One region of the Citrobacter farmeri genome, then DNA from elsewhere that is predicted to be linked to it. Evidence: predicted binding sites of a transcription regulator. Region 1 holds the regulator's gene; each other region holds the start of a gene.
What was found. The regulator CRP, encoded in region 1, controls carbon source genes, mostly activating them, when cyclic AMP is high. The targets are predictions, from matches to a motif close to ATGTGANNNNNNTCACAT.
Positions count from the first base shown of each region.

Region 2: a site for CRP is predicted at 3,382-3,399, ahead of epd (erythrose-4-phosphate dehydrogenase). Genes of this name have one in related genera too.
Region 3: a site for CRP is predicted at 1,899-1,916, ahead of cdd (cytidine deaminase). Genes of this name have one in related genera too.
Region 4: a site for CRP is predicted at 3,867-3,884, ahead of I6L53_RS07425 (mannitol dehydrogenase family protein). Genes of this name have one in related genera too.

Region 1 covers NZ_CP077291.1:4,399,029-4,404,356, forward strand. The annotation lists gene I6L53_RS20835 (hydrolase) at 1-254, shown strand, start outside; gene I6L53_RS20840 (YheU family protein) at 257-475, shown strand; gene I6L53_RS20845 (phosphoribulokinase) at 530-1,399, shown strand; gene I6L53_RS20850 (OsmC family protein) at 1,447-1,851, opposite strand; gene crp (cAMP-activated global transcriptional regulator CRP) at 2,159-2,791, shown strand; gene I6L53_RS20860 (YccS/YhfK family putative transporter) at 2,843-4,930, shown strand; gene argD (bifunctional acetylornithine/succinyldiaminopimelate transaminase) at 5,005-5,328, opposite strand, start outside.
Region 2 covers NZ_CP077291.1:3,958,883-3,964,210, forward strand. The annotation lists gene fbaA (class II fructose-bisphosphate aldolase) at 1-863, opposite strand, end outside; gene pgk (phosphoglycerate kinase) at 954-2,117, opposite strand; gene epd (erythrose-4-phosphate dehydrogenase) at 2,169-3,188, opposite strand; gene I6L53_RS18545 (PPC domain-containing DNA-binding protein) at 3,557-3,997, shown strand; gene I6L53_RS18550 (ECF transporter S component) at 4,008-4,586, shown strand; gene I6L53_RS18555 (energy-coupling factor transporter transmembrane component T) at 4,587-5,294, shown strand; gene I6L53_RS18560 (energy-coupling factor ABC transporter ATP-binding protein) at 5,282-5,328, shown strand, end outside.
Region 3 covers NZ_CP077291.1:1,614,852-1,620,179, reverse strand. The annotation lists gene I6L53_RS07570 (LysR family transcriptional regulator) at 1-623, shown strand, start outside; gene I6L53_RS07565 (CidA/LrgA family protein) at 755-1,153, shown strand; gene I6L53_RS07560 (CidB/LrgB family autolysis modulator) at 1,150-1,845, shown strand; gene cdd (cytidine deaminase) at 1,975-2,859, shown strand; gene sanA (outer membrane permeability protein SanA) at 3,075-3,794, shown strand; gene I6L53_RS07545 (DUF2542 family protein) at 3,797-4,036, shown strand; gene mglC (galactose/methyl galactoside ABC transporter permease MglC) at 4,086-5,096, opposite strand; gene mglA (galactose/methyl galactoside ABC transporter ATP-binding protein MglA) at 5,112-5,328, opposite strand, start outside.
Region 4 covers NZ_CP077291.1:1,584,890-1,590,217, forward strand. The annotation lists gene mepS (bifunctional murein DD-endopeptidase/murein LD-carboxypeptidase) at 1-40, opposite strand, end outside; gene I6L53_RS07415 (phosphatase PAP2 family protein) at 454-1,167, opposite strand; gene I6L53_RS07420 (CobW family GTP-binding protein) at 1,206-2,192, opposite strand; gene I6L53_RS07425 (mannitol dehydrogenase family protein) at 2,309-3,775, opposite strand; gene uxuA (mannonate dehydratase) at 3,981-5,171, shown strand; gene yeiP (elongation factor P-like protein YeiP) at 5,229-5,328, opposite strand, start outside.

The sequences.
Region 1 (5,328 bases):
ACTACTATCGTCAGTGTAGCGCCATGCCCTTGCTCAGCGACATCGCCATTCCGACACTGATCATTCATGCGAAAGACGACCCGTTTATGGATCATCATGTGATCCCCAAAGCGGAAGATTTACCGCCGCACGTGGAATATCAGTTAACTGAACACGGTGGTCACGTTGGGTTTATCGGCGGGACATTGCGTCGGCCAGAAATGTGGCTTGAGTCGCGCATTCCTGACTGGCTGACCCCGTATCTGGAGGCATAATTATGCAGATCCCCTGGCAGGACCTTTCCCCTGAGACGCTGGACAATCTGATCGAAAGCTTTGTATTGCGCGAAGGCACCGATTATGGTGAACATGAACGAACCCTTGAGCAAAAAGTCGCCGACGTTAAACGCCAGTTACAGTGTGGAGAAGCGATACTGGTGTGGTCTGAGTTGCACGAAACCGTCAACATCATGCCGCGCAAACAATTTCGCGAATAACCCGCACGCTATCGGCCGACTATAATAAAAAATCAATTTATTGATGGAGTTAACATGTCTGCCAAACATCCGGTGATCGCGGTAACAGGATCCAGCGGCGCGGGGACTACCACCACCAGCCTCGCGTTTCGTAAAATTTTTGCGCAGCTCAACCTGCGCGCCGCCGAGGTGGAAGGCGACAGTTTTCATCGTTATACCCGTCCGGAGATGGATATGGCGATCCGCAAGGCGCGCGACGCCGGACGCCACATCAGCTATTTTGGCCCCGAAGCCAATGACTTCGGTCTGCTGGAACAGACATTTATTGAGTATGGTCAGACGGGCAAAGGCCAGTCGCGCAAATATCTGCATACCTACGATGAGGCCGTCCCGTGGAACCAGGTGCCAGGGACTTTCACCCCATGGCAAGCCCTGCCGGAACCTACTGACGTGCTGTTCTATGAAGGGCTGCACGGCGGCGTCGTGACGCCGCAGCATGAAGTTGCAAGCCATGTTGACCTGTTGGTCGGCGTGGTTCCCATCGTGAACCTGGAGTGGATCCAGAAACTGATCCGTGATACCAGCGAGCGAGGCCATTCTCGTGAGGCGGTGATGGATTCAGTGGTGCGTTCGATGGACGACTATATCAACTACATCACGCCGCAGTTCTCCCGCACCCACATTAACTTTCAGCGTGTACCCACCGTTGACACCTCAAACCCGTTCGCTGCCAAGGGCATTCCATCACTGGATGAGAGCTTTGTGGTGATTCATTTTCGCAATCTGGAAGGGATCGATTTCCCCTGGCTGCTGGCGATGTTGCAGGGTTCATTTATTTCCCACATCAATACACTGGTGGTACCTGGCGGCAAAATGGGGCTGGCCATGGAGCTCATTATGTTGCCGCTGGTGCAGCGACTGATGGAAGGAAAGAAAATCGAGTAAGGTGAGATATTGCCGGACAGCGACGTGGCGTTATCCGGCCATGATCATCAGGCAGCAATCACTTCATACGAATGGGTAATATTGACCGCTTTTCCCAGCATCAGCGCCACGGAGCAATATTTCTCCGCCGACAGATCGACCGCACGCGAAACGGCGGCATCCTTCAGGTCGCGACCCGTAACGATAAAGTGCAGATTGATGTGGGTGAACAGGCGTGGCGCCTCTTCGCGACGTTCTGACGTCAGTTTCACTTCGCAGTTCGTCACATCCTGACGGCCTTTTTGCAGGATAGAAACCACGTCAATCGCGCTGCAACCGCCTGCCGCCATCAACACCATTTCCATCGGGCTCGGCGCTTTATCACCAGAGTTACCGTCCATCAAAATCTGGTGACCGGAAGCCGACTCACCCAGGAAGGTTAACCCCTCAACCCATTTAACACGCGCTTGCATATTTTTTAACTCCAGTGCGTCAATTTTCCTGACAGATTACGCGTACATAACAATTCTCGCAACGGAAGGCGACCTCCGTCATGCTGAAGCGAGACACCAGGAGACACACGGCTAAAGCTATGCTAAAACAGTCAGGATGCTACAGTAATACATTGATGTACTGCATGTATGCAGAGGACTTCACATTAAAGGCTGCAGTTCGTTTTTGACAGCCTCTTCCCAGGACGCGGGAAGCACATTTTTGCAACCCCAGAGACAGCGGATTTTTTTGGCTCTGGAGACAGCTTATAACAGAGGATAATCGCGCATGGTGCTTGGCAAACCGCAAACAGACCCGACACTTGAATGGTTCTTGTCTCATTGCCACATTCATAAGTACCCGTCCAAGAGCACGCTGATTCACCAGGGTGAAAAAGCAGAAACGTTGTACTACATCGTTAAGGGCTCAGTGGCAGTGTTGATTAAGGATGAGGAAGGAAAAGAAATGATCCTTTCTTATCTGAATCAGGGTGATTTCATTGGCGAACTGGGCCTGTTTGAAGAAGGCCAGGAACGTAGCGCATGGGTTCGAGCGAAAACAGCGTGTGAAGTGGCTGAAATTTCCTATAAGAAATTCCGCCAGTTGATCCAGGTGAACCCGGATATTCTGATGCGCCTGTCTTCCCAAATGGCTCGCCGCCTGCAAGTTACTTCGGAGAAAGTCGGTAACCTGGCCTTCCTCGACGTGACCGGTCGTATCGCCCAGACGCTGCTGAATCTGGCGAAACAGCCTGATGCGATGACTCACCCGGACGGTATGCAGATCAAAATCACTCGCCAGGAGATTGGCCAGATCGTTGGCTGCTCTCGCGAAACCGTTGGTCGTATTCTGAAGATGCTGGAAGATCAGAACCTGATCTCCGCTCACGGTAAAACGATCGTCGTTTACGGCACTCGTTAATCTCATCGGAAATGACGCGCTACCGGGTAGCGCGTCATTTTTGTTTTGCCAATGTGGCGCAGACTGATTTATCACCCAGAAATCAACTATGCACTACGTCAAACGCTGGTGCTCTGTTTGCCCGTGGCCGTTGGCCTGCTCATCGGGCAGTTACATCTGGGCCTGCTTTTCTCTCTCGTTCCCGCCTGCTGCAACATTGCCGGGCTTGATACTCCGCACAAACGCTTTTTCAAACGCCTGATCATCGGTGCATCGCTGTTCGCTGGCTGTAGCCTAATCATGCAACTTATGCTGGCGCAGGCGGTACCGTTGCCACTGATCCTGACCGGTCTGACACTCACGCTCGGCGTCACCGCAGAATTGAGCTCTCTTCACGCCCGCCTGCTCCCGGCCTCACTGATTGCTGCGATTTTCACACTGAGCCTGGCAGGGAACATGCCGGTTTGGGAGCCTCTGCTGATCTACGCGCTGGGCACGCTATGGTACGGGCTGTTTAACTGGTTCTGGTTTTGGCTCTGGCGTGAGCAGCCGCTTCGCGAATCACTAAGCCTGTTATACCGGGAACTGGCGGATTACTGCGAAGCCAAATACAGCATGCTGACCCAACACACTGACCCGGAAAAAGCCCTGCCGCCGCTTCTGGTTCGCCAGCAGAAAGCCGTCGACCTCATCACCCAGTGCTATCAGCAGATGCACATGCTATCGGCGCACCGCAACAACGACTACAAACGGATGCTGCGCGCCTTTCAGGAAGCGCTGGATTTGCAGGAACATATCTCCGTCAGCCTGCATCAGCCGGAAGAAGTGCAAAAGCTGGTCGAGCGCAGTCACGCGGAGCAGGTCATTCGCTGGAATGCACAAACGGTCGCCGCTCGCCTGCGCGTACTGGGAGATGACATTCTCTATCACCGACTACCGACGCGGTTCACCATGCAAAAGCAGATTGGTGCACTGGGAAAAATTGCTCATCAGCATCCGGATAACCCCGTCGGACAGTTCTGCTACTGGCACTTCAGTCGCATCGCCCGCGTGCTTCGCACCCAGCGTCCGCTTTACGCCCGCGATCTGATGGCCGATAAACAGCGTCGGTTACCCTTGCTTCCGGCACTGAAAAACTACCTCTCGTTGAAATCTCCGGCGCTGCGTAACGCCGGGCGAATCAGCGTCATGCTCAGCATAGCCAGCCTCATGGGAACGGCGTTACATCTGCCGAAACCTTACTGGATCCTGATGACGGTGCTGTTTGTGACGCAAAACGGTTACGGTGCCACCCGCGTGCGTATTTTGCACCGCTCGGCGGGAACGCTGGTAGGGCTGATTATCGCAGGCGTGACGCTGCACTTTCATATTCCCGAGGGATATACGCTGGCCCTGATGCTGGCGATCACCCTGGTCAGCTATCTGACCATCCGCAAAAACTACGGCTGGGCGACGGTTGGATTTACCGTCACGGCGGTATATACCCTGCAACTGCTGACGCTGGATGGAGAACAGTTCATCATCCCGCGATTTATCGATACGGTCATCGGCTGCCTGATTGCGTTTGGCGGCACCGTCTGGCTGTGGCCGCAATGGCAGAGCGGTCTGTTGCGGAAAAACGCCCATGACGCACTGGAAGCCGATCAGGAGGCCATTCGCCTGATTCTGAGCAACGATCCGCAACCCACGCCGCTCGCCTGGCAACGTATGCGGGTCAACCAGGCGCACAACACCCTGTTTAACTCGCTCAATCAGGCAATGCAGGAACCCGGCTTTAATACCCATTATCTGGAAGACATGAAACTGTGGGTGACACACAGCCAGTTTATCGTCGAACACATCAATGCCATGACCACGCTGGCGCGTGAGCATACGATGTTGACGCCGGACCTGGCGCAGCGATATCTGCAATCGTGTGAAATTGCTCTTCAGCGCTGCCAGCAGCGACTGGAGTACGATGGACCTGGTGGCTCAGGGGATGTGAATATCCTGGAAGCGCCAGAGATGCTTTCCCACGGACCGTTAAGCACCCTGGAACAGCATCTGCAACGCGTTATCGGTCACCTGAACACCATGCACACCATCTCTTCTATGGCATGGCGTCAGCGGCCGCACCACGGCATCTGGCTCAGTCGCCGGTTGCGGGATATGCGGGGTTAACACTGATTGCCGGATGGCGGCGTAACGCCTTATCCGGCCTACAGACGTTTGTAGGCCTGATAAGCGCAGCGCCATCAGGCAACAACCTTCGCAACAGCGTCAGCAAAACGCAGCATCCCTTCGTCGATATCCGCCTCTTCCACCACCAGCGACGGCGCAAAGCGCATCACGTCCGGGCCGGCATTTAACACCATCACGCCAGCATCCGCTGCCGCGTAGAGGAAATCGCGCGCGCGTCCTTTGTACTGCGGTTGCAATTCGGCGCCAATCAACAGGCCCATACCGCGAATGTCGCTGAACACGTGGTACTGCTCATCAATCTGCTGCAGATGTTGAACAAATTTCTGCCGTTTCGCCACCACGCCGCCCAGCACATCCTGATTGTTGATGATGTCAAA
Region 2 (5,328 bases), 440 kb from region 1:
ATGTTCATTTTGATTACACCGTAGCTTACGGAGTCTTTGATTTCCTGAGCAGTAGAACCGGAACCACCGTGGAAGACGAAGTTCAGGCTGTTGTGCGGCAGGTTGTGTTTCTTAGAAACATAGTCCTGAGAGTCGCGCAGGATGGTTGGGGTCAGAACCACGTTACCCGGCTTGTAAACGCCGTGTACGTTACCGAAGGACGCAGCGATGGTGAAACGCGGGCTGATTTTGCTCAGCTCGGTATACGCGTAATCAACGTCTTCCGGCTGGGTGTACAGGGCGGAAGCGTCCATGTGGCTGTTGTCCACACCATCTTCTTCACCACCGGTGCAACCCAGTTCGATTTCCAGGGTCATGCCCATTTTGGACATACGCGCCAGGTATTTGGAGCAGATTTCGATGTTCTCTTCCAGTGACTCTTCAGACAGGTCGATCATGTGAGAAGAGAACAGAGGTTTACCGGTGGCCGCGAAGTGTTTTTCACCCGCATCCAGCAGACCGTCGATCCACGGCAGCAGTTTCTTCGCGCAGTGGTCAGTGTGCAGGATAACCGGAACACCGTAGTGCTCAGCCATCTGATGTACGTGGTGCGCACCAGAGATCGCGCCCATGATTGCCGCACCCTGAGGAACGTCAGTTTTCACGCCTTTACCCGCGATGAACGCAGCGCCGCCGTTGGAGAACTGTACGATAACCGGCGCTTTAACTTTTGCTGCGGTTTCCAGTACGGCGTTGATAGAGTCGGTACCCACGCAGTTAACTGCTGGCAGAGCGAAGTTGTTTTCTTTTGCTACCTGGAAAACTTTCTGTACGTCATCACCGGTGATAACGCCAGGTTTTACGAAATCAAAAATTTTAGACATGTTACGAGTCCTGTATCTTCGGCCTTGGAAAGGGGTGCGTGCTACTAAAGCGCGCTGAAAATTGGGCAGGTTTCCCTGCCCATGAGTGTCTTACTTCTTAGCGCGCTCTTCGAGCATCGCTACTGCAGGCAGAACTTTACCTTCCACGAATTCGAGGAATGCGCCGCCGCCAGTGGAGATGTAGGAGATTTTGTCAGCAATACCGAACAGGTCGATAGCAGCCAGAGTGTCGCCACCACCGGCGATAGAAAACGCGTCGCTGTCTGCAATCGCGTTAGCCACGATTTCAGTCCCTTTACGGAAGTTCGGGAATTCAAACACGCCAACCGGACCGTTCCACAGAATGGTTTTCGCATTCTTCAGGATTTCAGCCAACTGCTGTGCAGAAGCGTCGCCGATATCCAGGATCTGCTCGTCTTCTTTCACGTCGTTTACAGATTTCAGCGTAGCTGCAGCGCTTTCAGAGAACTCGGTCGCAACGCGAACATCAGTCGGAACCGGGATATCACAAGTGGTCAGCAGACGTTTGGCTTCATCAACCAGATCGGCTTCGTACAGGGATTTACCCACATTGTGGCCCTGAGCAGCAACGAAGGTGTTCGCGATGCCGCCGCCAACGATCAGTTGGTCAGCGATTTTGGACAGTGAGTCCAGAACGGTCAGTTTGGTAGAAACTTTAGAACCACCCACGATAGCAACCATCGGACGAGCCGGTTCTTTCAGCGCTTTACCCAGCGCATCCAGTTCTGCTGCCAGCAACGGACCGGCACACGCGACGTCAGCAAATTTGCCGATACCGTGAGTGGAAGCCTGCGCACGGTGAGCCGTACCAAAGGCGTCCATCACGAACACGTCGCACAGTGCGGCGTATTTTTTAGACAGCGCTTCGTCGTCTTTCTTCTCGCCTTTGTTAAAGCGAACGTTTTCCAGAACCACCAGTTCACCCGCAGCCACTTCAACGCCGTCGAGGTAATCTTTTACCAGGCGAACCGGGTTAGACAGTTTGTCTTTCAGGTAATTAACAACCGGCAGCAGAGAGAATTCTTCGTTGTACTCGCCTTCGGTAGGACGACCCAGGTGGGAAGTTACCATGACTTTAGCACCCTGTTTCAGGGCCAGTTCGATGGTCGGCAGAGAAGCACGGATACGCGCATCGCTGGTCACTTTCCCTTCTTTAACTGGTACGTTCAGATCCGCACGGATAAAAACACGTTTACCAGCAAGATCCAAATCGGTCATCTTGATTACAGACATGGTGAATCCTCTCGTTGATTCTTGATAAAGTTTTGCAGGCGCCTTCGCGCCCTACCTGAAACCTTTTGCAGCCATCGCTAACGTGGTGTCGAGCATTCTGTTAGCAAAGCCCCATTCATTGTCACACCAGACCAGTGTCTTAATAAGGTGCGCGCCACTGACCCGCGTTTGCGTACCATCGACAATGGCGCTATGCGGGTCATGATTAAAATCGACTGAGACCAACGGTAATTCCGTATAGTCAACTATATCATGAAATGCACCTTGTGCCGCTTTTTGCAGCAACTGGTTGACTTCATTAGCTTTTACTGGCTTCTTCACCGTCACGCTTAAGTCGATTGCCGTGACGTTTATCGTCGGTACCCGCACCGCAATCGCTTCGAAACGATCGTTAAACTGCGGGAAAATACGGGTGATGCCAGCCGCCAGTTTGGTATCCACCGGAATGATCGACTGACTCGCCGCCCGCGTACGACGCAGGTCAGGATGGTATGCATCAATAACCTGCTGATCGTGCATCGCGGAGTGAATGGTAGTCACCGTACCGGATTCTATGCCATAGGCATCATCCAATAATTTGATAATGGGAATAATACAATTCGTGGTGCAGGAAGCATTGGAGACGATGCGGTGTTCCTCGCGCAGTTGATCCTGATTGACGCCAAATACCACGGTGGCGTCGAGATCGTTGCTGCCAGGATGTGAAAAGAGCACTTTCTTCGCGCCGGCGGCGATATGCGCCTCGCCGTGTTCGCGGTTCCCGTAGACGCCCGTACAATCCAGCACAATATCAACGCCCAGTTCGCGCCAGGGCAGCGCGTCAAGCGAGGGCTCATGCAGAATGCGAATCGCGTCGTCGCCAACCATGAGCTGCTCGCGCTCCTGGCGAACGTCCCATGCAAAACGTCCATGACTGGTGTCATATTTCAATAAATGCGCCATGCCCGAGGCATCCGCCAGTTCATTGATTGCCACCACGGTGATTTCCGCCCGACGTCCGGATTCATATAAAGCACGAACCACATTACGTCCGATGCGACCGAAGCCATTAATCGCTACGCGTACGGTCATAGATCTCCTGCAAGGCTATCCCGATTCAGATGTGGCTGACAGAGTAATCCAGCGCATCGTTCAGGGAAACCTTACCTGTCGCAAACTGCGACTGATTGATTATTTGTCGAACATTTAATCGACTGAAACGCTTCAGCTAGAATAAGCGAAACGGGGAATAAAAGGAATGATTGTCCAGTTGGAGAAGACAGTTATCTGACCTACATCACATTTCCGCCCCCACTATCACGGAATTTATTCCAGAATCGCGAATAAGCGTAGCAAGATCTTTTCGTTGCCGTGGCGAAAATCCTGATTTATATCAGAGAGCACATTCGTCAGCGTCTATATGATTGACGCTACGTCCGAGTCTCGGAGACCAGCAAATGATGACCACATCAATTCCCCCTGCATCAGAAGCCCGCTTTTACGCCCTTCGCCTGCAACCAGGCCTGGAAGTTTTTTCCCAACTCCATGAATTTATTCAACAGCACTCGCTACGCGCCGGCTGGATCGCCGGTTGCACCGGCAGCCTGACGAATGTCGCTCTGCGCTATGCCGGACAAGAAACAACAACATTGCTGACGGGAACATGGGAGGTCATTGCACTGAATGGCACGCTGGAGTTGACCGGCGAGCATCTGCACCTGAGTGTCTCAGATCCGCAAGGCGCGATGCTCGGCGGACATATGATGCCTGGTTGTACCGTGCGCACAACGCTTGAACTGGTGATTGGCGAACTCACAGCACTGGAGTTTAGCCGTCAGCCCTGCCTCCTTTCCGGCTATGACGAACTGCATATCTCACCCCGTGTATCAACGACTCAGTAAGAGGTTACTTATGGCGCGTCGCCCGTTTTCCAGCCAGTCTTTAGTGCTAATTGTCATTGCCATCGCGATTAATATGGTAGGTGGTCAGCTTATTAGCATGCTTAAACTTCCCATTTTTCTCGACTCTATTGGTACGTTGATCAGCGCCGTTCTGCTGGGGCCAGTCATCGGCATGTTGACTGGCCTGCTGACAAATTTACTTTGGGGTCTGTTAACCGATCCGATCGCCGCGGCCTTTGCGCCAGTGGCGATGGTTATCGGTCTCGTCGCCGGGTGGCTGGCACGGGCCGGTTGGTTTCGCACATTGCCAAAAGTGATCGCCAGTGGAGTCGTCATTACCCTGGCCGTTACGCTGGTCGCAGTGCCATTACGCACCACATTATTTGGCGGCGTAACCGGCAGCGGCGCCGATTTATTTGTCGCCTGGATGCACTCTGTTGGTCAGAATCTGGTGGAGTCTGTTGCCATTACCGTACTGGGGGCAAATTTAGTCGATAAAATTCTGACCGCGATTATCGTCTGGACCCTTTTGCGCCAGTTGCCGTTACGTACGACACGCCACTTTCCAACAATGTCAGCCGTGCGTTAAATGCACCCGTTTACCTCATTGACATTGTGGGCGCTGGCGGCCAGTTCCACCTTGCTTCTTCCCGCGCAGACCGTTCTGCCGGTATACAGCGCGGTAACCTTTCTCAGTCTGTTGGCGGGGAAGTCAACGCGACGACGGGCAAAATACGTGGCCTGGCTAATGTTCTCCTTGGGGGTCGGACTGTGGCTGGTGCATGGTGGCTGGCTGACGGAATGGATCAGCGGTCGCCCACGGGATCCCCAGCGCTGGGCGGACGCTATCACGCTGTGGCTACGAATTATGGCCATTGTTTCGACGTCTCAACTGTGGATGCAATACGTGCCGGTTCAACGCTTTATCCGGGCGCTGTTCGCATCACGTCTGCCACCGGGCATCGCGTATCTGCTCGCCGGTCCGTTGCTGGTCGTTGAACAGCTCAAACGGCAACTGGCGATTATTCATGAGGCACAGCGGGCTCGCGGCGTACCGCTGGATGAAGCGTGGCATCAACGTTTACGTACAATGCCTGCCTTGATCGTGCCACTCACCCATAATGCGCTCAACGATTTAGCGGTACGCGGCGCGGCGCTGGATATGCGGGGATTTCGCCTGCATCGCGCGCGGACAACGCTATGGGCGCCGAAAGATAGCACCTTCCAGCGTCTGGCACGTTACGCCATGTTGGTATTGATAGTGGCAGAGACAGGAGTCTGGATATGGTTACACTAGAACAGTTTCGCTATCTTCCTCTCCATGCCACACG
Region 3 (5,328 bases), 2.1 Mb from region 1:
GTCTGGTAGGAAGCCTGAAAATCGGCTGCTCGCCGGTGGCGACCGACTGTGTGTCGCAGGCGATCCTCAATCTGCTCGTTGAGATGCCGACGCTACATCTCAACATTGAAGAAAAGGTCATGACGCCGCTGCTTCACGACCTGCTTGCCGGTTCCGTGGATGTGGTGGTAGGTCGCGTCGGTGGACGAGCGCTGCAACTCCCGCTCAATTACCAGGTGCTGTATACCGAACCCGTCTGCTTTGTCGCTCGTCCCCACCATCCTCTGGCGAAGTTTGACACCCTGAGCTGGGCTGATCTCGCGCACTGGCGCTGGATTGTCTGGCCGACAGGAACGCCCATTCGCCTGAGTATTGACAACGCACTGGTCGATAACGGGGTGATGCTGCCGGAAAACACCATCGAATCGGCATCAATGAACGTCAGTACCAACCTGCTGCAAAGCAGCGATATGATCTCTATCCTTTCTTTACGGCTGGCACAACGCTATGCCAGCCAGGGACAACTGGTGATCCTGAACCTGCCGAAGATCGAACAGAAAGGGAGCGTGGGTGTGTTCTGGCGCAATAATGAGACGCCGTCCAGTGCGCTGAGTCGTTTCTTACAACTGCTGGCACAAGTTTAACGTCACGTATTGGGGGCATTGCCCAATGTTCCTGTTATCTATCTCCAGTATGCTAAGAATTCATGATGTGATCGATAGCACGTTTTAAAGTTTAATTGTATGATGAATCCGTCGCTTCAAGGAATTACAACATGAGCAAGACACTGAATATCATCTGGCAATACTTACGCGCTTTCGTGCTGATCTATGCCTGTCTGTATGCAGGCATTTTTATTGCGTCCCTGCTACCCGTCGCCATTTCAGGCAGTATCATCGGGATGCTAATCCTGTTCGTACTGCTGGCGCTGCAAATCATTCCGGCGAAATGGGTTAATCCTGGCTGCTATGTGCTGATTCGCTACATGGCGCTGCTGTTTGTACCGATTGGCGTCGGCGTGATGCAGTACTTCGATCTGCTGCGCGCGCAGTTCGGTCCGGTGGTGGTGTCGTGTGCCGTCAGTACGCTGGTGGTTTTTCTGGTGGTGAGCTGGAGTTCACACCTGGTCCACGGTGAACGCAAAGTGGTTGGTCAGAAAGGGTCTAAAGAATGATGTCGTCAATCTGGTGGTCTCTGCCGCTGACGCTGGCGGTTTTTTTCGGCGCGCGCAAACTGGCTGCACGTTTCAAATTTCCGTTACTGAATCCGCTGCTGGTGGCGATGGTGGTGATTATCCCGTTTCTCCTGCTGACCGGTATTTCTTACGACAGCTATTTTAAAGGCAGCGAGGTCTTAAACGATCTGCTGCAACCGGCAGTTGTGGCGCTGGCCTATCCGCTGTATGAACAACTGCATCAGATCCGTGCTCGCTGGAAGTCGATCATTACTATCTGCTTTGTCGGCAGCATTGTCGCGATGGTGACCGGCACCTCGGTAGCGCTGCTGATGGGCGCTACGCCTGAAATCGCCGCCTCTGTCTTACCGAAATCCGTCACCACGCCGATTGCGATGGCCGTTGGCGGCAGCATCGGCGGCATTCCGGCGGTCAGCGCCGTGTGCGTGATTTTCGTCGGTATTCTTGGCGCCGTCTTTGGCCATACGCTGTTAAACGCCATGCGTATTAAGACCAAAGCCGCACGCGGACTGGCGATGGGGACCGCGTCTCACGCCCTCGGCACTGCCCGCTGCGCGGAACTGGATTATCAGGAAGGCGCATTCAGTTCGCTGGCGCTGGTGATTTGCGGGATTATTACCTCACTGATCGCCCCGTTCCTGTTTCCGATTATTCTCGCCGTCATGGGCTAAAATTTGCGATACGTCGCGCATTTTTCATTTAAGTTTCATAAGTTGCACACACAATGAGATTCCGATCACACATATAGCGGTAGCAGGCCCGTACACTACGATCCCAATACATTGTTATGAGGCAACGCCATGCACCCACGTTTTCAAACTGCCTTTAGCCAACTTGCGGATGATCTGCAATCAGCAATGGCGCCCATCCTGGCGGATACGCATTTCCCCGCTTCGCTGACGGCTGAGCAGGTATCAATGCTTAAAAGCGCAACGGGACTGGACGAAGACGCGCTGGCATTCGCGCTGCTACCGCTGGCTGCAGCCTGCGCCTGTACGCCGTTGTCGAACTTCAACGTCGGCGCGATTGCACGCGGCGTGAGCGGAACGTGGTACTTCGGTGCCAACATGGAATTCCTCGGCGCGACCATGCAGCAAACGGTTCATGCTGAACAAAGCGCCATCAGCCATGCCTGGCTGCGTGGCGAGAAAGGCCTCGCGGCGATCACCGTAAACTACACTCCGTGCGGCCACTGCCGTCAGTTTATGAACGAACTGAATAGCGGACTGGATCTGCGCATTCATCTGCCTGGCCGCGAACCGCACACGCTGCGCGACTATTTACCAGACGCGTTTGGGCCAAAAGATCTCGATATCAAGACGCTGCTGATGGACGAACAGGATCACGGTTTTGCCCCTCAGGGCGATGCGCTGACGCAAGCCGCCATCACCGCCGCGAGCCACAGTCATATGCCGTACAGCCAGTCACCGAGCGGTGTGGCGCTGGAGTGTAAAGACGGGCGCATCTTTAGCGGAAGCTATGGCGAGAATGCCGCGTTTAACCCGACACTGCCACCGTTGCAGGGGGCGCTGATCATGCTGAACCTTAACGGCTACGGTTATGCCGATATTCAGCGTGCGGTTCTGGCGGAAAAAGCCGATGCGCCGCTGATCCAGTGGGATGCCACCGCCGCCACGCTGAAAGCGCTGGGCTGCAGCAGCATCGATCGTGTGCTGCTGAGTTAATTGTCTGATGACATCAGTCCGTAGGCCGGAGCAGGCGGTTTAACCGCTGTCCGGCCTAATCGTCTGATAGCGCTACGCTTATCGGGTCGATACTCACTTCGTTCGGTATGACTGCGTATTGCTGAAAATCCCCCCAATCAGACTACTGTTTCTTGCGCTTCGACACCGGGTACAGTAGCCTGATTGAAATTTCATCCAGTGACAGAGTTTTCTTCATGTTAAAGCGCGTACTCTACAGCCTGTTGGTCCTGATCGGCTTGCTGCTGTTGGTCGTGCTGGGTCTTGACCGCTGGATGAGCTGGAAAACCGCTCCCTATATTTACGATGAGCTTCAGGACCTGCCCTACCGCCAGGTTGGCGTGGTACTCGGTACGGCAAAATATTATCGCACCGGGGTCATCAACCAGTATTACCGCTATCGTATTCAGGGCGCACTCAATGCTTACAACAGCGGCAAAGTTAACTACCTGCTGCTCAGCGGCGACAACGCGCTACAAAGCTACAACGAACCGATGACGATGCGCAAAGACCTGATTGCCGCCGGTGTGGATCCTGCCGACATCGTGTTAGATTACGCCGGATTCCGCACGCTCGATTCGATTGTCCGCACCCGAAAAGTCTTCGATACCAATGACTTCATCATCATTACCCAGCGCTTCCACTGCGAGCGCGCGCTGTTTATCGCCCTGCATATGGGCATTCAGGCGCAGTGCTATGCCGTGCCTTCGCCAAAGGATATGTTGACGGTTCGGGTTCGCGAGTTTGGCGCGCGCTTTGGGGCGCTGATCGATCTCTATTTGTTTAAACGTGAACCCCGGTTCCTCGGCCCGTTAGTGCCGATCCCCACCCTGCATCAGGTTCCTGACGATGCTCAGGGATATCCGGCCGTGACGCCAGAGCAACTGCTTGAACTGCAAAAGAAACAAGGAAAATAAGCATGGAAGACAAAACCCTTTTTATCGTGATTGGCGTACTGATGATCGTCGCCTGGACGCTGCGGGAAGGCATTAAAGGGTTACGCTCCGGCGTTGTTGAGAAAACCGTCAAAGGCTCGCAAACGCCACGCTTAATTCAACGTTCCGCGGAGCCTGGCGCTTACTGGAGCTATATTGGCGTTTACTTTGGCCTTTCGGTCGGCGTGCTACTGGTAGGCATCTGGTTGGTTTTTATCAAATAAAAAACCGGCGCAGGACAGGTCTGCACCGGTTTGATTCTGGATTGAAGGCTTACTTCTTACGTGCGTATTTCAGTGAATCCAGCGCGACCGCGAAGATGATAATGCCGCCTTTGATGATGTACTGCCAGTACGGGTTAACGCCGATGTAAGTCAGGCCGTAGTTGATGACGGTAAAGATAATCACACCGGTCACCACGCCGAATACGGTTCCCACCCCGCCGCTAAACGACACGCCGCCGACCACGCAGGCCGCAATCGCATCCAGTTCGTACATAAAGCCCAGGTTGTTGGTTGCAGAACCGATACGCCCCGCTTCCAGCAGACCGCCGAAGGCATAGAACACACCGGACAGCGCATAAATCATCAGCAGGTTCAACGCCACGTTCACGCCAGACACTTTCGCCGCTTCCGGGTTACCGCCGATGGCGAAAATGTTTTTACCGAAGCGGGTTTTATTCCACAGCACCCAGACAAACGCGACGGCGATCAGCGCATAGAACGTGATATACGAAAGCCGGAAGCTGCCCAGCGCGATAAAGCCCTGCGCAAAGGTCGAGAAGCCGCTGTCAAAACCCGAAATCGGTGAGGCACCCACGAAATCGTAATACAGGGAGTTGATCCCGTAGACGATAATCATCGTGCCAAGCGTCGTAATAAACGGCGTCACGTTCAGGTAAGCGATGATAATCCCGTTCACCAGACCAATGATGGCGCCAATGGCGCAAACGATCAGGATCACCAGCGCAATCGGCATGGTTGCCATTTCGGGGAACACTTTATTGGCGTTCTCCATCGATTGCAGCAGCGTTGCCGCCACCACCGCCGCCAGACCAACCTGACGCCCCGCGGACAGGTCAGTCCCCTGGGTGACAATCAGACCCGCGACCCCCAACGCAATAATAATACGCACAGAAGACTGGGTCAGAATATTACTTAAGTTAAGCAGACTTAAGAACGTGGGATCCTGGAAAATAATAATGGCCAGCAAGACTAAAAGAACGACGTAAATACCGCCCTCTTTCAGATAAGTAAGAAAACTTTTCTTATTTAACGCACTCATGAGGAGCCCCTGATCTTAAAGGTGCAAAGACGCAAGACGCAGAATTTCGTTTTGCGTTGTCGTTTTTGTATCAACAATTCCAGAAACGAGGCCGTTGCTCATGACCAGAATACGATCTGTTATCCCTAACAATTCCGGCATTTCGGAGGAGATGATAATGATCCCCTTACCTTTTTTCGCCAGTTCCGCAATTAACTGATAAATTTCAAACTTCGCACCGACGTCTATCCCA
Region 4 (5,328 bases), 2.1 Mb from region 1:
CGCGCAAGATATATCTCAAGATCGGTTGAGATTTGACCATTTTGTTTGTTTTCCCTTGAAGTCCTTAACGATAAATATCGTTATAAAAAATGCCAAACGTGACGAGACTAATTACCTGCGCACAATGAGACAATTCTTTAAGCGCAAAACTGTGGCTGAACGCACAAATTTATTCGCGAAGAGAATAATAACCCAGCGAGGCAAAACGAGTTCGAGGTTACCCGATTGCTACAGGCTTGGCGAGTGATTTTATCTGAATTTTAATAAGAAAATGTGATACAGAAAGTGAATAAGTGGGATTGGTTAATTTAAGCGCAAAACGGTGGGAAAATAGACAACTCATTCATTCTCAAAGAAAATGTTATGACTAAATAATGACAATACGATGAATAATTTATCTTAACGCATCATCAGGGCTTAAGAATAAACCCTGATGATGTTAATAACTGTGCGTTATTTGTTTAAAATTTGTTTGTTTTTGCCGGGCAGATAATTGTCGAAAAGCGTGATAAGGCGATCGCTTAGTGGGGTCAGAAGACACCAGGGCAGGCCAATTAAGGCCACGGTTAATGAGCCTACGGTGATATCAGTAAACCAGTGGGCACCAATCATGACACGTGGGAAAGCAAAAACCACAACGATAATAAGGCCGATGATCCCTGCGGTTTTTCCGAAATAACGCAGCATAAAAGCGGCGAAAATAAGCAGCATCATCCCGTGATCGCCAGGGAAACTGTCTCTGGACGCATCCTTCGTCGGGATATGCAGCAATTCACTGACGCGGTAAATATTGTCAAAACTGAGCGTGGGGCTTGCGCGTTTTACGGGCAGTAGCGCCTGACCAGCCTGGTTCAGAACCACGGCGGTGAGTAGCATCACCAGACCGATGATGACAATACGACGGCGGCCTGCAGGCGTTTCCTTCAGCCAGAAACTCAGCATCAGACAGCCCATCGCCAACAGGGAACAGGCGTCAAACGCCCGGTTATTGGTGATGGCGACCAGCCACAGGAAGGCCTTGCTTTCTACCAGTTTGTGGTTGAAAAAGTGGAAAATGCTGGCGTCAATGGGAAACCAGAATCCATGCCTGGCAGGGATATACCAGCTCATGAACAAAGCCAGACCGGCAACATTCAGCAGGAGTATCAGTGGTAACCGGATTTTCATATTTAAAGAGTTCACTGTTCAATAAATCGCAGGCAACCTTACGCGTGTACAGCTAAACGAAGCTTCAACAATGCGCTCTGTAATGTATTCCAGTCTGCCTCAGTACTGGAAATCAGTTCTATGCGGCTGTCTGGCGGTGCGACGTTCTGCGTTTCAATGTGCAGATCCTCACCCTGGCGGTTAATGCGCACGAGGCCTTCCGGAATACGCATGACCCCCTTCACCCGGCCAACGGGCGCCAGACGAGCCCATTCCAGCAGTCCGATGGTGTCAAAGATGGTATCAGCATCGAAAATCCAGCCGCAGGCCTGATGCCCCTGGCCGCTGTTCAGGCTACGACGCCAGCGCTGCTGCGTCGGCAGGCTCAGTGCCGCCAGCCCTCGCGTTTCTGAGTGGCTGTGCGAATGCGCTGCGCTGGCGGGCAGTTCAGTCAGATTCAGACGCGGTAAGTCCAGCAATTGCCCATCAATCTGACCGTGTTCGGCCTGCACTAACTGACGATTACCGCCAAACTGCTGCCACCAGGTCTGCAGAGCGCGTTCACTCTTTGCCGTTGCGCGATCGGTTTTATTCGCCACGATGATATCTGCCGCAGCCAGTTGGTCACGGAAGTTCTCATTGGCAACGATTTTTTCATCCAGCAACCCGCGCGGATCAAGAATGCACAGCGTGGCGCGAAGGTCTATCCAGGGCTCATACACTGGCGCGGTGAGGAGGGAGAGGATCTGTTTCGGGTGCCCGAGTCCTGTCGGTTCGATCAGCAGGCGGTCTGGTTTTCCCTGACGCAACAAGGTATTCAATCCAACCTGCATGGGCAGGCCGTTCACGCAACACATACAGCCGCCAGGGATCTCCTTGAGCAACGCGCCGCTGTCTGCAAGCAGGGCGCCGTCGATGCCAACCTCACCGAACTCATTGACCAGTACCGCCCATTTTTCGGCAGGATCTTTGTGCGTTAACAGATGAAGAATTGAAGTGGTTTTTCCACTGCCGAGGAAACCAGTAATAAGGTTAGTTTTGGTCACGCCTGCTCCAGAATGATGTGCCGTAACGATTACCATTAATCCTGGCGAAAAAAAGCGAAAAAGAGAAGGGCGGGACGAACGAAGACAGGCCCCGTTCGCCTTAATGGCAGAAATTGCTAATTTTTTAGCGTATCAATCACCGCCTGATGCGCGCCGCGTTGCGCGATACGCTGCCAGGCTGCTTCAATCGCCTGGACAAAATCAGGATTATGCGGGAGGTCATTGCCAAAGACTTCCTGTAAGGTGAGTAGAGCCACGACGCGTTGCTCCTCACGACTGGCGGCGACGATTGCGCGGATTTTATCGCTCAGCGGGTCGCGAACGTCGATGGTCGCGCCGGCATCATCGATGCCACTGACGTAGCGCATCCATCCCGCCACACCGAGCGCCAGTAAAGGCCATGCGCTCTCACGCGCCAGATGGAGACGAATACCCGCCAGCATTCGTTGCGGGAGTTTCTGGCTACCGTCCATCGCGATTTGCCAGGTCTTATGCTTCAGCGCCGGATTGGCAAAGCGTTCAATCAGGCTTTGCGCGTAGCCGGTTAAATCCACGTCTGTAATAGTGAGCGTCGGCGCCTGTTCATTCATCATCAGTCGGTACGCGGCTTCGCGAAAGGCGTTGTCCTGCATACACTCGTTAATATGCTGAAACCCTGAAAGATAACCGAGATAGGCGAGAAACGAGTGGCTGCCATTAAGCATGCGCAGTTTCATCTCTTCCCAGGGGCGAACATCGCTGACCATCTGCACGCCTGCGGCTTCCCACGCGGGACGACCGGCGACAAAGTTGTCTTCGATCACCCATTGAATGAACGGTTCACAACTGATGGCGCAAGGATCGGCGACGCCCAGCTCGCGGGTGATTTCAGCCAGAGATTCCTCTGTAGCGGCCGGAACAATACGATCGACCATGGTGGCGGGAAAACTGACGTGTTCACGGATCCAGCTTGCCAGCGCGGGAGCGCGTTTTTCCGCCATCCCCAGTACGGCATTCTTCACTACGTGGCCGTTATCAGGAATGTTGTCGCAGGAGAGCACCGAGAATGGCGCCAGCCCGCGCGCCTGTCGACGTGACAGCGCCTCTACCAGAATACCGGGCGCGGAATGGGGTTCGTCAGGCGACTGCAGGTCGTGAATAATGCGCGGATTCGTCAGGTCCAGCGTACCGGTGGCCGGATCGATGCAATACCCTTTTTCGGTAATGGTCAGTGAGACAATCGCCACCTGGGGTTCGCAGAATTTTTCGATAATCGTGGCGAGCGAGTCGAGCTTTGCGTTCAGGCATTCGTTGACGGCACCGACGATAATCGCCTGATTGCCGTCTGCGCCTTTTTCCAGCACGGTGTATAAATGATCCTGTTCGCGGAGTTGACTCATCAACGTGTCACCGCTGAACAGGCTGATTTCACAAATTCCCCAATCTCCGCCCTGGGCGTTCAGCACCCGATCGGTCAGTAATGCCTGATGCGCACGGTGAAAGGCGCCAAAACCGAAATGCACCATGCGCGTTTTAAGCTGCTGGCGGTCATAGTGAGGCATTTGTACGCCATCCGGCAGTCGTGCTGAGGCAATTGTAGTCATTTATTACACACCTGATTAACCATAAATTAACAACGCCAGTGTAAAGTTATATGACAACAAATTGAATTGGTAAGCCGAATTTATCCAGGGAATGTGAGCTGGATCAATCAATCATGCCCCTTTTATTGATCACTTCGCCGAAGCCTGTATGGTAGTCGTCATTCAGGTAAAGCAATTTGGTATAACAACTTTGTGAGGTAAAGCAATGGAACAAACCTGGCGTTGGTACGGACCTAACGATCCGGTATCACTTGATGATGTGCGTCAGGCTGGCGCGACGGGCGTTGTGACGGCATTGCACCACATTCCGAACGGCGAAGTATGGCCGATTGAAGAGATTACAAAACGTCAGGCTATTCTGGCAGAAAAAGGGTTAACCTGGTCGGTTGTTGAAAGTATTCCGGTTCATGAAGAGATCAAGACCCGCTCCGGTCAGTATCAAACATGGATAGCGAATTATCAGCAGAGCATACGCAACCTCGCGGCCTGCGGCATCGACACTGTCTGCTACAACTTCATGCCGATTCTGGACTGGACGCGTACCGACCTTGAGTACGAATTGCCGGACGGCTCGAAAGCGCTACGTTTCGATCAGATAGCCTTCGCCGCTTTTGAGTTGCATATCCTCAAGCGTGCGGGAGCTGAAGCGGACTACAGCGACGAAGAACAACGTCAGGCATCGGCGTATTTCACTGCGATGAGCGAGGCGGATATCGAAAAATTGACCCGCAATATCATTGCCGGTTTACCTGGTGCGGAAGAGGGGTATACCCTCGATCAATTCCGTGCGCGTCTGGCCGAGTACGACGGTATCAGCAAAGACGATCTGCGCGACAATATGGCAGTGTTCCTGCGTGCGATTGTGCCGGTGGCGGAAGAAGTGGGCGTACGTCTGGCAGTGCATCCGGACGATCCGCCGCGTCCGATTCTCGGGTTACCGCGCATTGTTTCTACCATTGAAGATATGCAGTGGCTGAAAGAGACGGTCGACAGCATCTATAACGGCTTTACTATGTGCACGGGTTCATACGGCGTTCGCGCGGATAACGATCTGGTGAAAATGATCGAAACCTTTGGCGATCGTATCCACTTTACCCACTTGCGTTCGACGTGCCGCGAAGAGAACCCGAAAACCTTCCATGAAGGCGCGCACCTGCAGGGTGATGTGAACATGGTGGCGGTGGTGACGGCGATTCTGACCGAAGAGCAGCGCCGTAAGAAGGCGGGCGATTTACGTCCAATTCCGATGCGTCCCGATCACGGTCATCAGATGCTGGACGATCTGCACAAGAAAACCAATCCGGGCTATTCTGCGATTGGGCGTCTGAAAGGGCTGGCGGAAGTGCGCGGTGTTGAACTGGCGCTGAAAATGACCCAGTTCCGCGACCTGCTGTAAGATCGCAAGTGACAAAAAAGGACAGTTCAGGCTGTCCTTTTTACGTATACGCAAAACTTAATCCGCACGGCCCATATAACGGCGCTCTTCAATATGAATGCGGATTTTTTCACCGGCGCTCAGGTATTCAGGAACCTGAATGACCAGGCCGGTGCTC